4 regions of the Streptomyces sp. NPDC005811 genome follow, and region 1 is predicted to be linked to each of the others. Evidence: riboswitches for the same ligand, from Rfam matches in the RefSeq annotation. Region 1 holds a riboswitch; each other region holds the start of a gene.
What was found. A riboswitch is a leader RNA that binds a small molecule or an ion and turns the genes downstream of it on or off. The one in region 1 is predicted to bind cobalamin.
Positions count from the first base shown of each region.

Region 2: it holds a riboswitch for cobalamin, as region 1 does, so the genes downstream of both, ABZ490_RS43415 (ribonucleoside-diphosphate reductase subunit alpha) here and ABZ490_RS15835 (ABC transporter substrate-binding protein) in region 1, are expected to answer to the same signal.
Region 3: it holds a riboswitch for cobalamin, as region 1 does, so the genes downstream of both, metE (5-methyltetrahydropteroyltriglutamate--homocysteine S-methyltransferase) here and ABZ490_RS15835 (ABC transporter substrate-binding protein) in region 1, are expected to answer to the same signal.
Region 4: it holds a riboswitch for cobalamin, as region 1 does, so the genes downstream of both, ABZ490_RS33105 (prenyltransferase/squalene oxidase repeat-containing protein) here and ABZ490_RS15835 (ABC transporter substrate-binding protein) in region 1, are expected to answer to the same signal.

Region 1 covers NZ_JBEXXK010000013.1:25,722-31,507, forward strand. The annotation lists gene katG (catalase/peroxidase HPI) at 1-1,246, shown strand, start outside; gene ABZ490_RS15830 (molybdopterin-dependent oxidoreductase) at 1,308-1,769, opposite strand; cobalamin riboswitch at 1,928-2,128, shown strand; gene ABZ490_RS15835 (ABC transporter substrate-binding protein) at 2,197-3,249, shown strand; gene ABZ490_RS15840 (iron chelate uptake ABC transporter family permease subunit) at 3,300-4,310, shown strand; gene ABZ490_RS15845 (ABC transporter ATP-binding protein) at 4,307-5,122, shown strand; gene ABZ490_RS15850 (histidine phosphatase family protein) at 5,119-5,715, shown strand; gene ABZ490_RS15855 (CbtA family protein) at 5,777-5,786, opposite strand, start outside.
Region 2 covers NZ_JBEXXK010000062.1:21,624-27,409, reverse strand. The annotation lists gene ABZ490_RS43420 (ribonucleotide-diphosphate reductase subunit beta) at 1-873, opposite strand, end outside; gene ABZ490_RS43415 (ribonucleoside-diphosphate reductase subunit alpha) at 873-3,242, opposite strand; cobalamin riboswitch at 3,367-3,499, opposite strand; gene ABZ490_RS43410 (GNAT family N-acetyltransferase) at 3,545-4,051, opposite strand; gene ABZ490_RS43405 (ATP-binding protein) at 4,206-5,786, shown strand, end outside.
Region 3 covers NZ_JBEXXK010000065.1:52,556-58,341, forward strand. The annotation lists gene metE (5-methyltetrahydropteroyltriglutamate--homocysteine S-methyltransferase) at 82-2,394, opposite strand; cobalamin riboswitch at 2,543-2,768, opposite strand; gene ABZ490_RS44350 (TetR family transcriptional regulator) at 2,816-3,091, opposite strand; gene ABZ490_RS44355 (hypothetical protein) at 3,205-3,432, shown strand; gene ABZ490_RS44360 (helix-turn-helix transcriptional regulator) at 3,721-4,599, opposite strand; gene ABZ490_RS44365 (MFS transporter) at 4,762-5,786, shown strand, end outside.
Region 4 covers NZ_JBEXXK010000036.1:111,445-117,230, reverse strand. The annotation lists gene ABZ490_RS33110 (SCO2322 family protein) at 1-607, opposite strand, end outside; gene ABZ490_RS33105 (prenyltransferase/squalene oxidase repeat-containing protein) at 604-1,863, opposite strand; cobalamin riboswitch at 1,982-2,114, opposite strand; gene ABZ490_RS33100 (phosphotransferase) at 2,183-2,878, shown strand; gene ABZ490_RS33095 (nuclear transport factor 2 family protein) at 2,875-3,321, opposite strand; gene ABZ490_RS33090 (MBL fold metallo-hydrolase) at 3,447-4,472, opposite strand; gene ABZ490_RS33085 (aldehyde dehydrogenase) at 4,578-5,786, shown strand, end outside.

The DNA of each region.
Region 1 (5,786 bases):
GACCGCCACGCCGACCCAGTGGGGCAACGGGTTCTTCAAGAACCTGTTCGAGTACGAGTGGGAGCTGACCGAGTCCCCGGCCGGCGCCAAGCAGTGGGTCGCCAAGGACGCCGAGGCGATCATCCCCGACGCGCACGACGCGTCGAAGAAGCAGCTGCCGACCATGCTCACCACCGACCTGTCGCTGCGCTTCGACCCGGTCTACGAGCAGATCTCGCGCCGCTTCTACGAGAACCCGGCCGAGTTCGCCGACGCGTTCGCCCGCGCCTGGTTCAAGCTGACCCACCGTGACATGGGCCCGAAGTCGCTGTACCTCGGCGCCGAGGTCCCCGCGGAGACCCTGATCTGGCAGGACCCGCTGCCCGAGGCCGAGGGCGAGGCCATCGACGCGGCCGACGTCACGGCCCTCAAGGCCAAGCTGCTCGCCTCCGGTCTGACCGTCTCCCAGCTGGTCTCCACCGCCTGGGCGTCGGCCTCCACCTTCCGCGGCAGCGACAAGCGCGGCGGCGCCAACGGCGCCCGGATCCGCCTGGAGCCGCAGCGCTCCTGGGAGGCCAACAACCCCGACGAGCTGCGTCACGTCCTCAGCGTCATCGAGGGCGTCCAGGCCGAGTTCAACACCGGCGCCAAGAAGGTCTCCGTGGCCGACCTGATCGTCCTCGGCGGTGCCGCCGCGGTCGAGAAGGCCGCCAAGGACGCCGGCGTCGACGTGGAGGTCCCCTTCACGCCGGGCCGTGTCGACGCGACCGACGAGCACACGGACGCCGAGTCGTTCGCCGCGCTGGAGCCGACCTGGGACGGCTTCCGCAACTACACCGGCAAGGGCACCCGCCTGCCGGCCGAGTACCTGCTGCTCGACAAGGCGAACCTGCTCACCCTGAGCGCCCCCGAGACGACCGTCCTCGTCGGCGGTCTGCGCGTCCTCGGCGCCAACAGCGGCGGCTCCAAGCACGGTGTGTTCACCGACACCCCGGGCGTCCTGACCAACGACTTCTTCGTCAACCTGCTCGAGCTGGGCACGACCTGGAAGTCCACCTCGGAGGACCAGCACACCTTCGAGGGCCGTGACGACGCGGGCAACCTGAAGTGGACCGGCACCCGTGCCGACCTGGTCTTCGGCTCCAACTCCGAGCTGCGCGCCCTCGCCGAGGTCTACGCGAGCGACGACGCGAAGGAGAAGTTCGTGAAGGACTTCGTCGCGGCCTGGGCCAAGGTCTCGGACCTGGACCGGTTCGACCTGGTCTGATCCTGAACCGACCCTGAAGTGAGCGAGGGCGCCCGGGCCTTGTCCCGGGCGCCCTTCGCGTTCAGTTCCAGGGGGTGTAGCCGCCGTCCACGCGGATCGTGTCGATCCCGCTGATGTGCCGGGCGCCGCAGCGGTCCTGGGGCAGGACCAGCTGGGGTCCGGCCCCGTCGAGCGGGGTGTCGTCGATGGTGGTGGCCAGCAGCACGGCGGCGTTGCCGAAGTCGGGGTCGATCTCGGCCCACGACAGCACGGCGTGATGGCCGTCCGCCCCGTGCACGGCGATCAGGAACCGCAGCCGGTCCTTGCGCCGGGCGGGATCGAAGCCGGGCCGGGCCGCCGACAGCACGTCGTGCAGGAGCGGTCCGGTGAACCGGTGGTGCTGGACACCGCTCGTGGCGCACTCGAAGCTGACCGCCGCCCGCCGCTGGGGCCAGGTCAGCAGATCGGCCACGGTGAGCCGGGCCGGCCGGGCCAGATCACCGGCGAGCAGGAGTTCCGCGCCGTGCCCCGCGCCTCGGCTCATGGGCCACCACCTCCCGGGTGACCGTACCCGCGCCGGGGATGCGCACAAACGCATATTCCATTCATATGTCGCGCCACAGCCAGCTTGTGCCATGTGAAGAAGCCCTCATAGCTTGCACATGCGGCTGATCAGCGACGTGGGACCGTCCGTCGGCCCTGTGGTAGCTTGCCGAAGCCAGTCGTACCCCTGTGCGTACGCGTACGCACGACGGGTCAGGGAATCCGGTGCGAATCCGGAGCTGACGCGCAGCGGTGAGGGCGACGGGCGGGGCAACGGCCACTGGACGGCGAACGGTCCGGGAAGGCGCCCCGTCCGGGTGACCCCGAGTCCGAAGACCTGCTGGCGGCCTCCGGCGGCGCAAGGACGCCGGGGGAGCAACCGCACGACCGGGCTTCGCGCATGAGCCCTCGACGCCGAAGGATGTTCCGTGCCGCTCGCACGCCCCGTCCGTCCCACCCTCCCCCTGCTCCTGGCCGGCGCCCTGCTGCTGACCGGATGCGCCGGTTCGGCCGGTTCCGGCGGTTCCGGCGGTTCCGCCGCCGAGGACACCGCGGCCGGGTATCCCGTCACCCTCGACAACTGCGGGGAGAAGGTGCGCGTGGACAGTCCTCCGCGGCGGGCCGTCTCCCTCAACCAGGGCACCACCGAGATCATGCTCTCCCTCGGCCTCGCCGACCGGATGGCGGGCACCGCCACCTGGACCGACCCGGTGGCCGAGGGGCTGGAGAAGTCCGCCGCGAAGGTACGGCGGCTGGCCGACGACGCCCCCTCCTTCGAGAAGGTGCTGGACGCCGAACCCGACTTCGTCGCCGCCTCCTTCGCCTCCACCCTCGGCACCGGCGGGGTCGCCACCCGCGAGCGGTTCGACAAGCTCGGCGTGCCCACGTACCTCTCCCCCGCCGACTGCGTCGGCAAGGACAACAGCGGCGACGGCGACGGCTCGCGCACCGAGCCGCTCACCATGGACGCGATCTACGGCGAGGTCACCGACCTGGCGCGGATCTTCGGCGTCGAGGAGCGCGGCCGTGCGCTCGTCGCCGAGCTGAAGGGGCGGCTCGGCAAGGCCACCTCGGGCCTGGACGCCCGGGGCGTCACCGTCCTGTACTGGTTCGCCAACTCCCGGTCCCCCTACCTGGCGGGCTGCTGCGGCGCGCCCGGCGTGATCACCCGGGAGGTCGGGGCGGAGAACGCCTTCGCCGACACCCACGAGGAGTGGCCCCAGGCCGGCTGGGAGACCGTCGCCGACCGCGACCCCGACGTCCTCGTCGTCGGCGATCTGACCCGCCGGCAGCAGACCGCCGAGACCGCGGCGAAGAAGATCGCGTTCCTGGAGTCCGATCCCGTCACCAGGACCATGACCGCCGTGCGGAAGAAACGGTACGTGCTGCTGTCCGGGCAGGCCATGAACCCGACGATCCGGACCGTGGAGGGCGTGGAGAAGGTGGCGGCGGCGCTGCGCGCGTACGGCCTCGCGGGGTGAGCGACGTCCCGACGGCGGCGGTCCCGCAGGCCTCGGCCGCGGTCCCGGTGGTGCTGCGGCGCGCGCTGTTGTGGGCGGCCGGGCTCGCGCTGCTCGGCGGCTCCGTCGCGGTGGCGATCACCATCGGCCCGGCGGACATCGCCGTCGGTGACGTATGGGCGACGGTGGCGGCCCATCTCGGCTGGGGACAGGGGCGGTTGTCGCCGATCCGGGACGGGATCGTATGGAATCTGCGGCTGCCGCGCACCCTGCTCGCGGCGGTGTGCGGGGCCGGGCTGGCCGTGTGCGGCGCGGTCCTGCAGTCGCTGTTGCGCAATCCCCTTGCCGACCCGTTCGTCCTGGGGGTCTCCTCGGGGGCCTCGACCGGTGCGGTCGTGGTCGTGGTGCTCGGGGTCGGCGGCGGGGCCGTGTCGGTGTCGGGCGGGGCGTTCGTGGGCGCGGTGGTGTCGTTCGTGCTGGTGCTGATGCTCAGTCACGGCCTCGGGGGCACCACGGACCGGGTGGTGCTGGCCGGGGTCGCCGCGATGCAGTTGTTCTCGGCGGTCACCTCCTTCGTGGTGATGACGGCGGCCGACGCGGAGACCACGCGCGGGGTGCTGTTCTGGCTGCTCGGCTCGCTCGGCGGGGCCGACTGGACGGACGTCGGCCTGTGTCTGGCGGTGCTGGCGGCGGCGCTGCCCGTGTGTCTGGGGTACGCCCGCACGCTGGACGCCTTCGCGTTCGGGCAGGACGCGGCCGCCACGCTGGGGGTGCGCGTGGCCCGTACCCGGCTGGTGCTGCTGTGCGTCACCGCGCTGCTGACGGCGGTGCTGGTCGGCTCGGCGGGGGCGATCGGCTTCGTCGGGCTGGTGCTGCCGCACGCCGCCCGTGCGCTGACGGGTCCCGGGCACACCCGGCTGCTGCCGGCGACCGCGCTGGCCGGGGCGGTGTTCCTGGTCTGGGTCGACACCCTGGCCCGCACCCTGCTGGACCCGCAGGAGGTGCCGGTGGGCGTGATGACCTCGCTGATCGGCGTCCCGGCGTTCGTCCTGGTCCTCTACCGGGGCAGGGACACCCGATGAGCGGCCCCGACCTCGCCGACGACGGCCTGCGCGCCGACCGCGTCAGCCGGTCGGCCGACGGGACCCTCATCCTGGACGGGGTGAGCCTCGCCCCGCGCCCCGGGACCGTCACCGGGCTGCTCGGCCCGAACGGCTCCGGCAAGTCGACCCTGCTGCGGCTGCTCGCCGGTGTCCTCGCCCCGGCCTCCGGCGCCGTCACGCTCGACGGGCGCCCGTTGGAGCGGGTGGGGCGCCGTGCCGTCGCCCGGCGGGTGGCCGTGGTCGAGCAGCAGGCGGACACCCAGGTCGCGTTGACCGTCCTCGACGTCGTACGCCTCGGCCGGGTCCCGCACCGCAGGGCCTGGGCGCCCGCCTCCGCCGAGGACGAGGAGGCCGTCCGTTCCGCGCTGGCCCGCACCGGTCTGGCCGACAAGGCCGCCCGCCCCTGGCGGACCCTGTCCGGCGGGGAGCGCCAGCGCGTCCAGATCGCCCGCGCCCTCGCCCAGCAGCCCCGGGAACTCCTGCTGGACGAACCCACCAACCACCTCGACATCCAGCATCAGCTCGCCCTGCTGGACCTGATCACCGAACTCCGGCTGACCAGCGTGGTCGCCCTGCACGACCTCAACCTGGCCGCGATGTACTGCGACCGGCTGCTCGTGCTGCGGCGCGGCCGTGTGGTCGCGGGCGGCACCCCGGAGGAGGTCCTCACCGAGGAGCTGATCGCCGAGGTGTACGGCGTCCGCGCCGCCGTCACCCGGACCGCCCCCGGGGACCGCCCGCACATACGCTTCCTGGGCACGCTGCCCACTCCAGAAGGAACTGTCACGTGACCAGCCGCGTCACCTTCGTCCCGCCCGCGATGAACGACTCCCTGCGCCGGGCCCGCTTCGACGACGGGGGCTCGCTCGACGCGGGCGGGACGGCCCGGGCGCGGGCCGCCGCCGGGTCGCTGCCCGCCGCCGTACGGGTCCTGCTCTCCCCGAGTGTGCGCTGCCGGGAGACGGCGGCCGCCCTCGGTCTCGACGGGACCGAGGAGCCGGAACTGGCCGGGCTGGACATGGGGCGCTGGCGAGGTCTGACCCTCGCCGAGGTCGGCTCCGCCGAGCCGCAGGAGGTGGGCCGCTGGCTCGCCGATCCCGACGCGGCGCCGCACGGCGGGGAGTCGGTGGCGGACCTGTGCGCCCGGGTCGGCCGCTGGCTGCGGGCGGCGGCCGGGACGGACGGTCACACGGTCGCGGTGGTCGAGCCGGAGATCGTCCGGGCCGTGGTGGTCCACGTGCTGGGTGCGCCGCTCGCGGCCTTCTGGCGGCTCGACGTGCCGCCGCTGACAGCCACCTCGGTCAGCGGGCGCGCGGGGCGGTGGAACGTGCGGCTCGGGCAGCCCCTGGACCCGGTCGGCGAGGAGACGGACGACCGCGCATGACAGGGCCCCCGGACGGATCCGGGGGCCCTGGTGTCATTCCGGTCGGCTCACTGCGGGACCGTCACTGCGGG
Region 2 (5,786 bases), on a different contig from region 1:
GGCGAAGCCCAGCCGCACCAGGCGCTGGTCGGCGACGCACTCCAGGTACTGCCGCATCGAATCGGTGTTCATGCCCGGCAGCCCCTCGCCGCACAGGTCCCGCGCGAACTGCAACTCCGCCTCGACGGCCTCCCGGAGCATGTCGGTGACCTCTTGCCGGAGCTGCTCGTCGAACAGCTCCGGCTCCTCCTTGCGGACCGTGTCGACCACGTCGAACGCGAAGCTCATGTGCATGGTCTCGTCCCGGAACACCCAGTTGGTGCCGGTGGCGAGACCGTGCAGCAGACCCCGGCTGCGGAACCAGTAGACGTACGCGAAGGCGCCGTAGAAGAACAGGCCCTCGATGCACGCGGCGAAGCAGATCAGGTTCAGCAGGAAGCGGCGGCGGTCGGCCGTGCTCTCCAGCCGGTCCAGCTTCTCCACCTCGTCGATCCACTTGAAGCAGAACTCCGCCTTCTCGCGGATGGAGGGGATGTTCTCCACGGCGGCGAACGCGGCCGCACGGTCCTCGGGGTCGGGCAGGTAGGTGTCCAGCAGGGTCAGATAGAACTGGACGTGGACGGCCTCCTCGAAGAGCTGCCGGCTCAGGTACAGGCGCGCCTCGGGGGAGTTGATGTGCTTGTACAGCGTCAGCACCAGGTTGTTCGCCACGATCGAGTCGCCCGTCGCGAAGAAGGCGACCAGCCGGCCGATCAGGTGCTGCTCCATCGGGGACAGCTTGGCGAGGTCGGCGACGTCCGAGTGGAGGTCGACCTCCTCCACGGTCCAGGTGTTCTTGATGGCGTCCCGGTAGCGCTCGTAGAAGTCCGGGTAGCGCATGGGACGCAGCGTCAGCTCGAAGCCGGGGTCGAGCAGGTTCTTGTTGCTGGGCATTACTGGCAGGCCTCGCAGGACTCGGGGTTCTCCAGGGAGCAGGCGACGGCGTCGGGGTCGGCCGTCTGCTGCACCGGAATGGTGGTCGGGGTCTGCGCCTGGGCGGCCCGGGCGATCCGGGTCGCCGGACGCGAGCGCAGGTAGTACGTCGTCTTCAGGCCCGACTTCCAGGCGTACGCGTACATCGAGGAGAGCTTGCCGATGGTCGGCGTCTCCAGGAACAGGTTGAGCGACTGGGACTGGTCCAGGTACGGGGTGCGGGCCGCGGCCATGTCGATCAGACCGCGCTGCGGGATCTCCCACGCCGTCCGGTACAGGGCCCGTACGTCCGCCGGGATCCACGCGAAGTCCTGCACCGAGCCGTTGGACTCGCGCAGCGCCTCCCGGGTGCGCGCGTCCCACACGCCCAGCTCCTTGAGGTCCTGCACCAGATACGAGTTGACCTGGAGGAACTCGCCGGACAGCGTCTCGCGCTTGAACAGGTTGGACACCTGCGGCTCGATGCACTCGTAGACGCCCGCGATGGAGGCGATGGTGGCGGTCGGCGCGATGGCGAGCAGCAGGCTGTTGCGCAGGCCCGTCCTCGCGATCCGCGCGCGCAGCGCCGCCCAGCGCTCCGGCCAGGTGAACTCGACGCCGTAGTGGTCGGGGTGCAGCACACCCTGCGCGGTACGGGTCTTCTCCCAGGCCGGCAGCGGGCCACCGCGCTCGGCGAGGTCGGCGGAGGCCTCGTACGCGGCGAGCATGATCCGCTCGGCGATCCGCGTCGACAGCGCGCGCGCCTCGGCGGAGTCGAAGGGCAGCCGCAGCTTGAAGAAGACGTCCTGGAGGCCCATCGCGCCCAGGCCCACCGGACGCCACTTGGCGTTGGACCGGCCCGCCTGCTCGGTCGGGTAGAAGTTGATGTCGACGACCCGGTCCAGGAAGGTGACGGCGGTGCGGACGGTGGCGTCCAGCCGCTCCCAGTCGAGATCGCCGCTCGTCGGGTCGACGAACGCGCCGAGGTTCACCGAACCCAGGTTGCAGACCGCCGTCTCGCCGTCGTTCGTGACCTCCAGGATCTCCGTGCAGAGGTTGGAGGAGTGGACGACATGGCCGGGCAGCGCCGTCTGGTTGGCGGTGCGGTTGGCCGCGTCCTTGAAGGTCATCCAGCCGTTGCCGGTCTGCGCGAGGGTCCGCATCATGCGGCCGTACAGATCACGGGCGGGGATGGTCTTCTTCGCGAGGCCCCTGTTCTCGGCCTCGCGGTACGCGGCGTCGAACTCCTCGCCCCACAGGTCGACCAGCTCGGGCACGTCGGCGGGGGAGAACAGCGACCACTGCCCGTCGGCGTTCACCCGCCGCATGAACTCGTCCGGGATCCAGTGCGCCAGGTTCAGGTTGTGCGTACGGCGGGCGTCCTCACCCGTGTTGTCGCGCAGCTCCAGGAACTCCTCGATGTCGGAGTGCCAGGTCTCCAGGTAGACCGCGGCCGCGCCCTTGCGCCGCCCGCCCTGGTTCACGGCGGCGACGGAGGCGTCCAGGGTCTTCAGGAACGGCACGATGCCGTTGGAGTGCCCGTTGGTGCCGCGGATCAGCGAACCGCGCGAGCGGATGCGGGAGTACGACAGCCCGATGCCGCCGGCGTGCTTGGAGAGCCGGGCGACCTGGTGGTAGCGGTCGTAGATCGAGTCCAGCTCGTCCAGCGGGGAGTCGAGGAGGTAGCAGGACGACATCTGGGGGTGCCGGGTGCCGGAGTTGAAGAGGGTGGGGGAGGACGGCAGGTAGTCGAGCCGGCTCATGAGCCCGTAGAGCGCGGCGACCTCGTCCACGGCGCGCGCCGTGTCGTCCTCGGCGAGACCGCTCGCGACGCGCAGCAGGAAGTGCTGGGGCGTCTCCACGACCTTCCGGGTGAGGGGGTGGCGCAGCAGATAGCGGCTGTGGAGGGTGCGGAGCCCGAAGTAGCCGAAGCGGTCGTCGGCGGACGGGTCGATCAGCGCGTCCAGCCGGGCCGCGTGCAGCCGTACGAAGTCGGCGGTGCGGTCGGCGACGAGCCCCTCGCGGTGGCCGACGGCGACGGACGAAGTGAAGGACGTGACCCCCTGGGAGGCGGCCTCCGCGGCGATGGAGACCGTCAGCAGCCGGGCGGCCAGCTTCGAGTAGGCGGGGTCCTCGGAGATCAGGCCGGCGGCCGCCTCCGTGGCCAGCTCGCGCAGCTCCGTCTCGTCCGCCCGCGCCGACCGGCCGCGCAGCGCGGCGGCGGCGACCCGCCCGGGGTCGGCGTCGGGGAGGTCGGCGGTCAGCTCGGTCAGGGTCCGCAGCAGCGCGGTACCGGGACCGTCGGTGTCCGGCTGGATGACTGAGGCCGGATCGACTGGCGCGATGGTCACGTGGGGCTCTCCCTCGCTCGGCAGGGGGCCTGGCGGAGGGCAGGGGGCAGCAACACGAGCGCGCGCGGCGTCGCGTCCACCGGCCCACTCCACGAGACCCGGACGTCAAGGCACCCGGACCGGGACGGCCGGGCGCGCTGTCGGCAGGTCCTCGGACTGACGCTCGTGCACAGACATGCACAAGTACACCGTTGCGGGACAGTTCCGGATTCGCACCGGATTCCCCTGCGGCGACAACGAGCATGAGCATACATCTTGTGCTCGCCTGTCACGCCACCCCCAGATGTTGTGTCGGGGTGGTGTCAGAGTGTCAACTCATAGGTGAGGAGAGTGACGTCGTCCAGATGCGGCACGGGATTCCAGTCCCGCCCGGGTGTACGGACGAAGCCGAGACGTTCGTAGATCCGGTGGGCGGTGTGCATGCTGCGCTGGGTCGACAGGACGACGGCCGTGCAGCCCTCGGTGGCCCGCGCCCGGTCGAGACAGGCCCGTACGAGAGCCTCCCCGGCACCCCGGCCCCGCGCGTCGTGCGCGACCGCGAGCGCACGGATCTCGGCCTCGCCGGGCCGCGCGATGTCGGCGACGGGGCCGGGGCCGGCGACGAAGGTGACACCGCCGAGGAGCCGGTCACCGTCCACGGCCACGAGCACCTCCGCGGCGGCCGCGCGCGCGGCGACGTCCTTCAGCACCGGCAGATACTCGTCCCCCTCGCCGTAGTCGAGGAGGCCGTCCTGGAGATAGGCCTGTGCGGTGATGTCGCCGAGCGGTTCGTACTCACCGGGCTCCGCCCGCCGTATCACGATGTCCATGACCCCGAGTCTGCCGGAGCCGCGCGCGCAGACCTCCCGATTTTCCCTGGAGGCGCCCGGGTTGCGGGGTGTGGCGGGAGTGATTCCATGGAAGGAGGTGCCGGTGCCCGCAGGTCCCCCGTCCCGAGGAAAGCTCTCGGAGGGAGAGCACAAGATGACCAGGGTCGTCCGTCACACCCGGGGCAAGCAGCGGCCCAGCAACGCGCCGATGGCGACGCTGCATCTCAGACGGGCCGGGCACGGCGTCAGACGCGTACTCCTCGCCCGCTGGCACCGCCTGACGATCCGTCTGGAAGCCCGCCGTGGCGTCACCCGCCCCAAGACCTGGCACCGGTGGTTCTCCTACGGCAACCTCACCAGACTCATCTGGCTGATCGCCTTCCTGGCGATCCTCGCCTGGTGCGGGGACGACGTGTACACCGCCGTCACGGGCGACACGACCGGCTTCGGCGATGCGCGCGAGGGGAACAAGGGGCTCAAGGACCTTCTGAACCTCCTCGGCCCGGTCCTGACCGCTTCGATCGCAGCCGCGCTGTTCCTGTTCTTCTGGTACAGCTGGACCAAACGCCGCTACCTCACCAAGGTTCGCAGGGATCCCCGCCGGCTGGTGCTCACCGCCGGCCAGGACGTCGCAGGGATCGTGGGCCGTGAGGCGATCGCCGAGGTCATCGCCCAACGGCTGCGGGACCGCGGCACGCGCAGACCCTATCTGCTCGTCGGCGGTGTGGGTGCGGGCAAGACCGCGGTCCTGGTGCGGCTCTGCGAACTGCTCGCCCGGGAGCACGCCGTGCCCGTGCCGATCCGGCTGCGGGACGTGGACGGCGATGCCGACCTGGACTTCCAGAGCCTGGCCCGGCAGCGCTTCGCCGAGGAGGCACCCCAGGGCGTCCTGGCCCGCGGCAAGAACGACCGGGTCTGGAAGCAACTGCTCGCCGATGACAAGCCGGTGGTGATAGCCGACGGTCTGGAGGAGGCCCTCCTCGACGAGCGCCTCCAGCAGAACCGGGACAACATCATCCGCAAGGCCATCGAGCGCGCGCACAAGGAGAGACTGCCGCTCGTCATCGCCTCGCGGCCGCACAGTCCCCTGGAGAGCACCGCCGCCGCGATCGTGGAGCTGGAACCACTGAGCGAGGAGGAGGCCCTGCGCTTCGTCCAGGCGCACGTTCCCGACTCGGACGAGCGGCGCGTGGACTGGATCGTGGAGACGGCGGAGGTGACCGAGTCGCCCGTCTACCTTCAGATCGCCCGTGAACTGCACCGGCACGGCGCCCTGGACGATCCCAAGCGGCTGAACACCCGCAGCAGGGACCGCGGCACGCTACGGCTGTGGCTGCTGCAGCGGTGGAACGACACCCTGTGCGAGCGCCTGCTGCGCGAGGAGGTGGCGCTCAATGAGCGGGAGCGCCGTGACACGGTCGAGGTGGTGTCCGCCCTGGCGTGCATCGGGCTGCTCCAGGACAAGCTGGAGGTGGGCCTCACCGAGCTGCTCGCCGACGACGCCCACCCGGGCGGCGAACGGAGCGCGACGCCTCGGACAGGCCCGCGGACGGGTGGACCGCGCCAGGACCGCAACGGCAGACAGGGCCATGCCTTCTCGGAGTGGCACCGGCAGAAGATCTGGAACTCGCTCCGCAGGAACCTCGGGGAGGAGGCGCAGCGGCTCCTGACCGAGAGCAGCACGGACCAGGCCCAGGCGGTCCTCGCCCGCTTCGCCGGCAACGCGGACAAGCTC
Region 3 (5,786 bases), on a different contig from region 1:
CGGCCGAACCGGGGAAAGGACGGTCCGCCGCCCGCGTCAGTCCGTGTCCGCCGGGGACCGGGCCGTCGCCGACCGCCCGCGTCAGTCCGTGGACAGCTCCCGGCGTACCTCCCGCGCGGCTGCGACCAGGTGCTCCAGCGAGTCGCGGACCTCGGGCCAGCCGCGGGTCTTCAGCCCGCAGTCGGGGTTGACCCACAGGCGTTCGGCGGGAATGGCTCTGAGGCCGGTGCGCAGCAGGTCGGCGGCCTCCTTCGTGCTCGGTACGCGCGGGGAGTGGATGTCGTACACGCCCGGCCCGGCCTCCCGTGGATAGCCGTGTGCCGCCAGTTCCCGGGCGACCTGCATGTGCGAGCGTGCCGCTTCCAGGCTGATGACGTCGGCGTCGAGGTCGTCGATCGCCTGGACGATGTCGCCGAACTCGGCGTAGCACATGTGGGTGTGGATCTGTGTGTCCGGCCGTACGCCGGAGGTGGTCAGGCGGAACGCCTCCGTCGCCCAGGCCAGGTGGTCCGGGCGGTCGGCGGCCCGCAGCGGCAGGGTCTCGCGCAGTGCGGGTTCGTCGACCTGGATGACCGAAGTCCCGGCCGTCTCCAGGTCGTTCACCTCGTCACGCAGGGCGAGGGCGACCTGGCGGGCGGTCTCGCCCAGGGGCTGGTCGTCGCGGACGAAGGACCAGGCGAGCATGGTGACCGGCCCGGTGAGCATGCCCTTGACCGGGCGGTCGGTGAGGGACTGGGCGTACGACGTCCAGCGCACCGTCATCGGCTCGGGGCGCGAGATGTCGCCGACGAGCACCGGCGGGCGTACACAGCGGGTGCCGTAGGACTGGACCCAGCCGTGCTGCGTGGCGAGATAGCCGGTGAGCTGCTCGGCGAAGTACTGGACCATGTCGTTGCGTTCGGCCTCGCCGTGCACGAGGACGTCGATGCCCGACTTCTCCTGGAAGGCGATCACCTCCTGGATCTCGGCCCTGACGCGCTCCTCGTATCCGGCCGTGTCGATCCGGCCCGCGCGCAGTTCGGCGCGGGCGGTGCGCAGTTCGCCGGTCTGCGGGAAGGAGCCGATGGTCGTGGTGGGCAGCAACGGCAGCCTCAGGTGCGCGCGTTGGGCGGCGGTGCGCTGGCGGTAGGGGTGGGAGCGGCGGGCGTCGAACGCCGTGACGGCCGCCGTACGCGCCCGGACGGCAGGGTCGTGGGTGATCGGCGAAGCCGCCCGGGAGGCCAGGACCGCGCGGTTGGCGGCCAGTTCGGCGGCGATCGTGTCGGTGCCCCGGGCGAGGCCCTTGGCGAGGGTGACGATCTCGGCGGTCTTCTGCCGGGCGAAGGACAGCCAGCGCAGGATCTGCGGCTCGATGTCCCGCTCGGCGGCCGTGTCCAGCGGGACATGCAGGAGGGAGCAGGAGGCGGCGACGTCGACGCGGTCGGCCAGCCCGAGCAGGGTGCCCAGGGTGGCCAGGGACGCGGACAGGTCGTCGACCCAGATGTTGCGGCCGTTGACGACCCCGGCGACCAGGCGCTTGCCGGGCAGGCCGCCCACGGCGGCCAGGGCATCCAGGTCCGCGACGGCGGCCCCGGTGAAATCGAGGGCGAGCCCCTCCACCGGGGCCTTCGCCAGGACCGGCAACGCCTCGCCGAGCCGGTCGAAATAGGAGGCGACCAGCAGCCGGGGCCGGTCGGTGAGGACGCCCAGATCACGGTAGGCGCGGGCGGTGGCGTCCAGCTCGGCCCGGGTGCGGTCCTGGACCAGGGCGGGCTCGTCGAGCTGCACCCACTCGGCGCCGGCCGCCCGCAGGTCGGCGAGCACCTCGCCGTACACCGGGAGCAGCCGGTCCAGGAGGGTGAGCGGGTCGAAGCCGGCCGGGGCGCCCGGAGCGGGCTTGGCGAGCAGCAGGTAGGTGACCGGGCCGACGAGGACGGGCCGGGCGGTCAGCCCGAGCGCCAGGGCTTCCCCGAGTTCACCGACCTGCTTCGTCGAGTCGGCCGCGAACACCGTGTCCGGGCCCAGTTCCGGCACGAGGTAGTGGTAGTTGCTGTCGAACCACTTCGTCATCTCCAGCGGCACGGTGTCCTGGGTGCCGCGGGCCATGGCGAAGTACCCGTCGAGGGGATGGGCCTCGACGGCCGCGCGGTGCCGTGCGGGGATCGCGCCGACCATCACGCTGGTGTCGAGGACGTGGTCGTAGTACGAGAAGTCGCCGGTCGGGACTTCATGGACGCCGGCGTCGGCCAGCTCACGCCAGTTGGCGCGGCGGATGCCGGCGGCCGTCTCGGCGAGGGCGCCGGCGCTGACGCGGCCCTTCCAGTAGCCCTCGATCGCCTTCTTCAGTTCCCGGTTCGGTCCCTGCCGGGGGTAACCGTGGACCGTGGCCCGTACGGCCGCGGACTTGGCTGTCACGAAACTCTCCTTCGCGAGCTCTGGACGAGAGCGACCCAGGTGGAGCGCGGACGCGAAGGGACGACAGACCGGACGAGTCACGACTCGCGTGCCCGCCCGCTGTGTACGCCGACCCGCCCACGAGGTCACCGGGATCTCCGCGCACGGCGGTCCGCGCACGGGCAGTGGCAGGTCTTCGGACTCACGGGCACGCCTCGTTCTGTCACGAGGCACCTACTGGCCGTCGCTTCCCAGGTCCGTTGCGTCCGGACCCAGTGCGTATGACGGCGGTCGTTCCCGCTCACCGCTGCGGGGCAGTCCCGGATTCCCACCGGGTTCCCTCTTGCGACGCGCCTGCCTGGCGGGCAGGGCGAACCAGCTGCAGGGCCAGCGTACACACAGGACCGCTGCCGCGAGCGGCCGTTGACCGTCCGGCCGCGCGTCAGGGCCTGCGGCCGGGCAGCGGGCGACCGAGCCGGACCATGGACCGGTACAGGCTGGTGGGCGTCGGGGTGTCCGCCAGTGGGAGAAGCCGTCCCAGGGGTCGGGGTCGGGGTCGGCGAGGGCCTCGGTGACGGCGGCGGCGGCGTAGGCGTCCATGCGGTCCGCGAAAGGCGGCGGTGATGGCGGTGATGGCGGTGATGAGCTCCTCGCGGGTGGCGAACCTGCGGGAGAGGGCGGCCTTGCCGACGCCGGCCTCGCGGGCGACGGAGGCCATGGACACGCCGAGCCCGTCGGTGGCCTAGAGGCGGCGGGCCGCGTCGAGGACGAGATCGCGGTTGCGCTCGGCGTCGGCGCGCCCCTTCCCCTCCTCACGGAAGAGATCTGATCGTGCCCACTCTCGCCAGCGTCGGCGCCGGCCCCGGTATGGGTCTGGCCATCGCCCGCACGCCCGAGAAGCTGGACGACCTCGTCGCCCTGCTCGGCGAGGAAGGCGTCACGGCCGCCGCTTTCCCCGCGGACGTACTGGACCGCCCCTCCCTGACCGCCGCCCTGGACGCGGCCCGTGCCCGCTTCGGCTCGATCGACGTGCGGGCGGCGCGCTGCGCAACCGGGTGATCAACCTGCACAACGAGCCTGCCGACAGCGGCGTCCTCGCGGCGCACGTGACGATCAGGCACGTGGATCGGACAGGGCGGCCCCGGGGAAATCCCGTGGGCCACGCCCGAGCAGATCGCACCCCTGTACTGGGACTTGCACGAGCGCCGCGACCGGAGCGAAGCCGTCTCATCGGGTGGGAAGCACCGCGGTGACGCGCCCCCCGGCCGTCGCGTACAGCGCCGATTGCCTGGCCCCGGAGAAGCTGCGGCCGACCGGGGGAGCAACGCACCGGCGCGGGAACCGCGTTCAGGCCGATGTCGGCTCCTCGGCGGCGGCCGAGCCGTGCTCGCGAAGCCGACGGAACGCGTCGGCGTGGGGTGCGGCCGAGGCCAGGGTGTAGGTGACGATCGTCAAGCCCGGATCCGCGGGGATTTCGAGGGCGTCGTAGTCGAGGTCGAGATCGCCGACGGCGGCGTGGTGGAAGCACTGTCGTCCACTGCGGTAGTACTCGACGTCGTGTGCGTCCCAGCGCAGGGCGAACTCGGGGCTGTGGGCGACGAGTTCGTCGACGAGGTCGGCGAGGTCGGTGTTGCCGGGGGCGCGGGCGGCTTCGGTGCGCAGACTGCCGACGGCGTCGTGGGCGATGCGCTCCCAGTCGCGGTAGAAGCGGCGGGCGCGCGGGTCGCAGAAGACGAAGCGGGCCAGGTTGGGCGGTTGCCCGGTGGTGTCGAGCGCGTCCGTGTACAGGGTTCGGGCGAGCCGATTGGTGGCCAGCACGTCGAGATGGGCGTTGCGCACGAAGGCGGCGGCGCCGGTCATGGCGTCGAGGATCTGCTGGAGGCTGTCGCGGACGTACGAGGTCCCGCCGTCCCGGTCGGAGGCTCGGCGCGGGGCATGGGCCGCGCGGACGAGGGCGGTCAGGTGGGCGCGTTCGACATCGTCGAGCTGGAGCGCGGCGGCGAGGCTGTCGAGGATCTCCTCGGAGACGCCGCCCACATGGCCGCGCTCCAGGCGGGTGTAGTACTCGACGCTGATCGAGGCGAGCTGGGCGACCTCCGAGCGCCGCAGTCCGCTGACCTGACGCCGCCCGCCGAAGTCGGGCAGACCGGCCCGCTGCGGGGTGAGGCGGGCACGGCGGCTGGTGAGGAAATGGCGGATGTCCTCGCGGACGGTGTCGGACGGCACGTCCTCAGCCTAGGACACAGCCGTGGAAGGAGGGTCCCTGCCCGTACCCCTCCGGGCAGGGACTCCCAGGTCAGACCGGGTGCGTGGTGCTGTGGACAGGCGCCGGGCCCCTGCGGTCGGCGCGGCTTCTCCCTCCCCACCCCGGAAGGACCCCTGACCGTCATGCCCCTCACGGCTTCGCCGCACCGGTCGTCGGAGGCGGGCGCGCCAGAGACGCGTCGGCACGCCACCGCAACCCTGGCCGCTGCCGTCCTCGGCTTCTTCGTGATCACGCTGGACGCGACGATCGTGAACGTCGCTCTGCCCCCGATCCGTGACGCGCTGGGCGGCGGGATCACCGGCCTGGAATGGGTCGTCGATGCCTACACCCTGATGTTCGCCGCGCTGCTGCTGTCCGCAGGGTCCCTCTCGGACCGGATCGGAGCACGCCGGGCCTTCGCGGGCGGCCTGACCCTGTTCGTCATCGCCTCGGTGGCCTGCGGGCTCGCCCCTTCGCTGCCGGTCCTCATCGCCGCCCGCGTCGTGCAGGGCGTCGGCGCGGCCGTCACCATGCCGACCTCGATGGCGCTGGTGCGCCAGGCGTTCCCCGACCCCGCCCGCCGGGCACGCGCGGTGGGCGTATGGGCGATGGGCGGCGCCGTGGCCGCCGCCGCGGGCCCCGTGCTCGGCGGCCTGCTCAGCCTGGTCTCCTGGCGGATGATCTTCTGGTTCAACCTGCCGGTCGGCATCGTCACCCTGCTCCTGCTGCGGCGCACCGAGCACTCACCGACCCGGCCCGCCCCCTTCGACCGGATCGGCCAGATCACCGCCATCCTCGCCATGGGCTCCCTCACGTTCGGGGCGATCGAGGCGGGCGAGGCCGGGTTCACCGCGCCGCAGGTCCTCATCGCTCTCGGCATCGCGCTTGCCGCGCCGGCCGCGTTCGTCATCGCGCAGGCCAGGGTGACGCACCCGATGGTGCCCCTCACCCTGTTCCGCTCCCCGACCATGGTCGTCGCCACCGGCATCGGGTTCGCGTTCATGGTCGGTTTCTACGGACTGCCGTTCCTGTTCTCCCTGTACTTCCAGCAGCAGCACGGCCTGTCCGCCCTGGGCGCCGGAATCGCGTTCCTGCCGATGATGCTGCTCAGCGCCTTCCTCACGCCGTTGTCCGCGCGGATCGCCGAGCGCATCGGCCCCCGTGTGCC
Region 4 (5,786 bases), on a different contig from region 1:
CCGCCAGGGCCGCCACCGCCGCCGCGCCCGCGTACACGCCCACCGAGGGGCCGGTGTCCTTGACGGTGGGCTTCTTCGCTGTCGACACCTGTTCTCCGCACCCCGTCCTCGGATAGCCCGCGATCGCGCAGAGGAGGGCGTTCGTGTCGTAGCGGAGGGGTTGGGCGACCGTGGCGAGGGCCTCGGCGGTGGTCGCGGTCGGGGGGACCTGGGCGCAGGCCCATCGGAGGGCGGGCGGGGTCTCGCCCGAGGGGGCGTCGGACCGGGTGCCGAAGTCGATGACCAGGGCGACGCGCTTCGTGCCGGACCGGGCGGGCGTACGGGCGCAGATCGCGCCGAACGAGGCCGCGCCGCGGGGGCGGGACGCGTCGGCGGAGTCCGCGCTCACCGCGAAGCGGAATCCCTGGACGGTGCCGTCGGCCGGGCGCGCCGTCCCCGGGCCCTCGGTCGCGTACGTCCACCGGTCGCCGGTGCGCTCCCAGAACGACCAGTAGCGGTAGCCGGTGGCGTGGGCCGGGGCGGGGGCCGCGGCCAGCAGGAGCAGCGCCAGGGCCGGCAGGAGCAGGGTGCGGGCGGGCCGGAGCAGGGTGCGGGCGGGCCGGATCACGGCTGCCGCCGCTTGCGGCCGCGGCCGATCAGGACGAAGCCGGCCACCGCGCCGACGAGGAGACCGGCGCCGACGGTCCAGACGGTGCTCAGGCTCCCCTCGTCCTTGTCCTTGTCCTCGGCGGCGGCGCTCGGGCCGGCCGTCTCGACGTCGTCCACGCTCTCGGGGGCAGGGCCCGTCGCGTTGAGGAGGGCGACCAGGTCCCGGCCGCCGAAGTCGTGGACGTCGCCGTCCCGTGCGGCGTGCGCCGCGAAGATCAGCTGGGCGTACGCGGCCGGGCCGGCCTGCGCGGCCCAGTCGGCGGAGTGCGCCTCCAGCCAGCGCAGGGGCGCGGTGGCCTGGTCGTTGAGGCCGACGGCGGACAGGGCGACGACCGCGTCGGCGGTGTTGCCGTAGTCGGGCTGCTCCCCGGCGCCGGGCAGCGCGGAGGTGAGGTGGCCGTCCTCGGCGAGGGCCCGGGCGAGCCAGACGGCGCCGTTCTCCCCGGCCTGCTCGGGCTCGTCGGCGGGGACCTTCGCGCAGGCCGGCGCGGAGTCGGCGTCGTCCTGGCGGGTCACGGCCGGTGTCTCGCCGTTCATCCCGAGCACGGCCGCCGCCGTCGCGTCCGCGTTGGCGGTGAGCGCGCCCTTCCTGTCGGGCTGGTAGGCGAAGGCGCCCGCGTCCTCGCCGGTGCAGGGCAGGGCGAGCTTCGTGAGGGCGTCGAAGGGGGACCTGCCGTCCTTGCGGACGTTCGGCACCGTCTCGCCGGCCTGGGCGAGCGCGCCGATGACGACCGAGGTGGAGTTGGCGTCGGTGGCCCCGCCGGGGGAGTAGCCCCAGCCGCCGTCCGCGTTCTGGACGGACTTCAGCCAGGCCACGCTCTTCCTGACCCGCGCCTCGTGGCCGCCGATCTCGGCCAGCGCCTGGACGGCCGCCCCCGTGCTGTTGGTGTCCACCATGGTCTTCGCGTCGCAGGCCTTCGCCGGGTCGGCGCGGAACGCGGCGAAGGAGCCGTCCGCGCACTGCTGCCCCGCCAGCCAGTCCACCGACGCGCGCGCGGGCCACACGCCCACCGTGCGCTGGGCGAGCAGCGCGAGCGACTGGCGCCACACTCCGTCGTACGTCGGGTCGCCGGTGCCGTACAGCCCGGCGGGCAGGGCGGCCGACGGGGACGTCGACAGGGTGGCGGCCGTGGCGGGCGCGGAGCCGCCGAGCACGGTGAGCAGGGTCGTGGCGGCGGTCAGAGCGACCGCGCCGGCGCTGCGGCGGAACTTCATGATCGGCGGGTGCCTCTCCCGGTCGGGAGGTCCGGGAGCCGGGCAGCACGGGACACCCCGGCGGCTCGACTCCGTAGACCTCGACGGTGCCGTACGGCGGCGGGACGCCGCGCACGAGAGCCGGTCAACTTCCGTACGGGGCAGTCCGGCTCGCCACCCGGGGGTGGCTCACGGTTGCGGGTCAGCGCCGGGTTTGCACCGGCTTCCCCCCGTACGGGTGTGATGACGACCCGCACACTGTACCGGCTGGTAGCCAGGGCGCTGAGGGGTGGCTGTGAGACATGCGCCGCAGCCCGCCCCGCCCCGCTAGGTTCTGGCCATGACCACTACGGGGAGGGCACCGGTCCCGGGCAGACTGCTCGGCTCCGGCCGGACGGCGGACGTGTACGAGATCGACGGGGCGTGGGTGCTGCGCCGCGACCGGGAGGGCTGGAGCGACGCGGCCGCCGAGGCGGCGGTCATGGAGCACGAACGGCGGCACGGCTATCCCGCGCCCGCCGTACGCACCGCTCCCTCGCGCACCGACCTGGTGATGGAGCGGCTGGAGGGGCCGACGATGCTCCAGGCGTTCGCGGCGGGCACGCTGGGCCCCGCGGCGGCGGGCGCCCTCCTCGCCCGGCTGCTGCGCGAACTGCACGCCGTGCCCGGCCGCTCCCCGTCCCGGCCCGGTCTGCGCGTCCTGCACCTGGACCTCCACCCCGAGAACGTGATCCTCACCGCCGACGGCCCCCGGGTCATCGACTGGGGCACCGCGGAGGACGGCGACCCCGGTCTGGACTGGGGCATGTCCGCGGTGATCCTCGCCCAGGCGGCCGTCTCCGCCGAGCCGTACGCCGAGGCGGCCCGCGCGACCCTGACGGGGCTGCTGGCCGGCCCTTCCGGGCTCGACGAGGAGGGCCTGCGGGAGGCGCTGCGGCGGCGGGCGGCGAATCCGACGATGAGCGAGGACGAGGTCGGACTCCTGGGCGCGGCAGGGGAGTTGATCCGCTCGCAGGCCGCCCGGGATCTGCGCTAGAGGCGGGGTGTCGGGCGGTCGCAGGGCAGGCGCAGGGTGCGGGCCGCGAGGAGCCAGGAGCCGTCGGTGGTGCGGCACAGGGTGTCCTCGTAATGCCCGATCCCCACGGGCGCCGGGGTCGGGGCCGGGGGTGTCGGCGGGGCGGTGTGCGTGCGGTACGTCGTGAAGTACGAGGTGGCGGTCGCCGTGTCCGGGGAGGTCACGTCGACCCGGACGTCCGCCATCAGCCGGCGGGCGTGCCGGTCGGCGGGACGGGAGCCGAAGTGGGCGCGCAGGGCGGCGCGGCCCTTGACCAGCCGGTCGCCCTCCGGCCAGACCCAGACGCCGTCCTCGGTGAACAGCTCGGCCACGGAGCCGGGTTCGCCGACGTCGAGGCGGACGACGAGGTCGAGGAGCAGCCGCAGGCAGGCACGTTCCGCGTGAAGCTGGGCGATCGGGTCCATGGGTGACGGCACCTAGGGGTCCGGGACAGAGGTGGGAGCACCGTAGGCCCACGGTGTGAACGGAGCGGTTCCCTCCCGTGAACGGCACCGCTCCCACGCACCCCCGGCTTCCCCTGGGGCAGGCCCTAGGTGGCCGCGTACGTCACCGGGTCGCTCCCCGGCACCGCCTCCGCCCGCCCCAGCTTCACCAGGCGCCGCAGATGGGACTCCGCCTCCGAGACGGCGATGGTGCGGGAGCCGTAGGGGATCTGCTCCCAGGGGCGGTTCCACTCCATGCGCTCGGCGAGCTGCCAGGGGGTGAGGGGAGTGGCGAGGAGGGTGAGGAGACCGGTGAGACGGGCCTCGTGATGGGTGAGCAACTCCCTCACCCGGGACGGGGCGTCGGTGAAGGGGTACTGGTGGGCCGGGAGGACCTCGGCGGGGGCGAGCCGGCCGACGCGTTCGAGGGAGTCGAGGTAGTCGCCGAGGGGGTCGGTGACCGTGGTGTCGTCGGGGTCCTCGTAGAGCCCGATGTGGGGGCTGATCTCGGGGAGCAGATGGTCCCCGGAGAACAGCCGGCCGTGGCCCGGGAGGCCGGCCGGGTGCTCCTCCTCCAGGTGGAGGCAGACATGGCCGGGGGTGTGGCCCGGCGTCCAGATCGCCCGCAGCCGGCGGCCGGGCAGGTCGAGGAACTCACCGGGCACGATCTCCCGGTCGGGCAGCGCGGGCGAGAGCCCGGGGAGCGTACGCCGCCGGGCCGTCCGCATCGGCGCGATGTGCTCCTCGGGGGCACCGGCCGCGGCCAGCTTGTCCGCCATGTACGTGTACCAGCGCTCGGCGCGGGTCTCACGCGCCCGGCGCACGATCGAGGCGTCCGCCGCGTGCATCGCCACCCACGCCCCGGACTCCTCCCTCACCTGGCCCGAAAGCCCGTGGTGGTCGGGATGGTGGTGCGTGATGACGACCCCGTGCACCTCCGACACGGCCGTACCGCAGCCCGCGAGCCCGTCGACGAGCGCGTCCATCGACGCCGGGTCGTCCCACCCCGTGTCGACCAGCACCGGCCCCCGGTCGGTGTCCACGACGTACACCAGCGTGAACCCCAGGGGATTGTCCGGAATCGGCACCCGCAGGGACCGCACACCCCCGCCGTGATCGAACGTCGCCGCCATCTGCCCTCCGTCCCCCGGCCGATCCATGGCCATTGCCCACTATAACTAGAACTGGTATCAGTTTCTGAAACACCGTCAGAAATGATGCGGACGAAGGCAGTGGCCATGGCTGAGCTCGTGGAACACGGAAAGCTGTTCATCGGCGGAGAGTTGACGGACCCCCTGGGCGATGCCGTCATCGAGGTGATCTCGCCGCACACCGAGGAGGTCATCGGGCGGGTGCCGCATGCCTCGGCGGCCGATGTGGACCGGGCCGTCGCCGTCGCCCGGCGGGCCTTCGACGAGGGGCCCTGGTCCCGGCTCTCCCTTGACGAGCGGATCGCGGTCGTCAGCCGGATCAAGGACGGCATCGCGATGCGCCACGAGGAGATCGCCCGCGTGATCTCCTCCGAGAACGGCTCCCCGTACTCCTGGAGCGTCCTCGCCCAGGCGCTCGGCGCGATGATGGTCTGGGACGCGGCGATCGCCGTCGCCCGGAACTTCACCTACGAGGAGCGCCGCGACGGCGTGCTCGGGAAGATCCTCGTACGGCGCGAGCCGGTGGGCGTGGTCGCGGCCGTCGTCCCCTGGAACGTCCCCCAGTTCGTCGCCGCCGCCAAGCTCGCGCCCGCGCTGCTCACCGGCTGCTCGGTGATCCTCAAGCCGTCGCCGGAGTCGCCGCTGGACGCCTATCTGCTCGCGGACATCGCGCGGGAGGCCGGGCTGCCGGAGGGTGTGCTGTCGATCCTGCCGGCGGACCGCGAGGTCAGCGAGTACCTGGTCGGGCACCCCGGCGTCGACAAGGTCTCCTTCACCGGCTCGGTCGCGGCCGGCAAGCGGGTCATGGAGGTGGCCTCCCGCAACCTCACCCGCGTCACGCTGGAACTCGGCGGCAAGTCGGCCGCGATCGTGCTGCCGGACGCCGACCTGGAGTCCGCGGTCGCCGGGATCGTCCCGGCCGCCTGGATGAACAACGGGCAGGCCTGTGTGGCCCAGACCCGCATCCTGCTGCCGCGCTCGCGCTACGACGAGTTCGCCGACGCCTTCGCCGCCGCCGCGAGCGCCCTCGTCGTCGGTGACCCGCTGGACCCGGCCACCCAGGTGGGCCCCCTGGTGGCCGAGCGCCAGCAGCGCCGCAACCTCGACTACATCCGCATCGGCCAGGAGGAGGGCGCGAAGGTCCTGACGGGCGGCGGCCGTCCGGCGGGGCTGGACCGCGGCTGGTACGTCGAGCCGACCCTCTTCGGCGACGTCGACAACTCCATGCGGATCGCCCGCGAGGAGATCTTCGGCCCGGTGATCTGTCTGCTCCCCTACGGCGACGAGTCCGAGGCC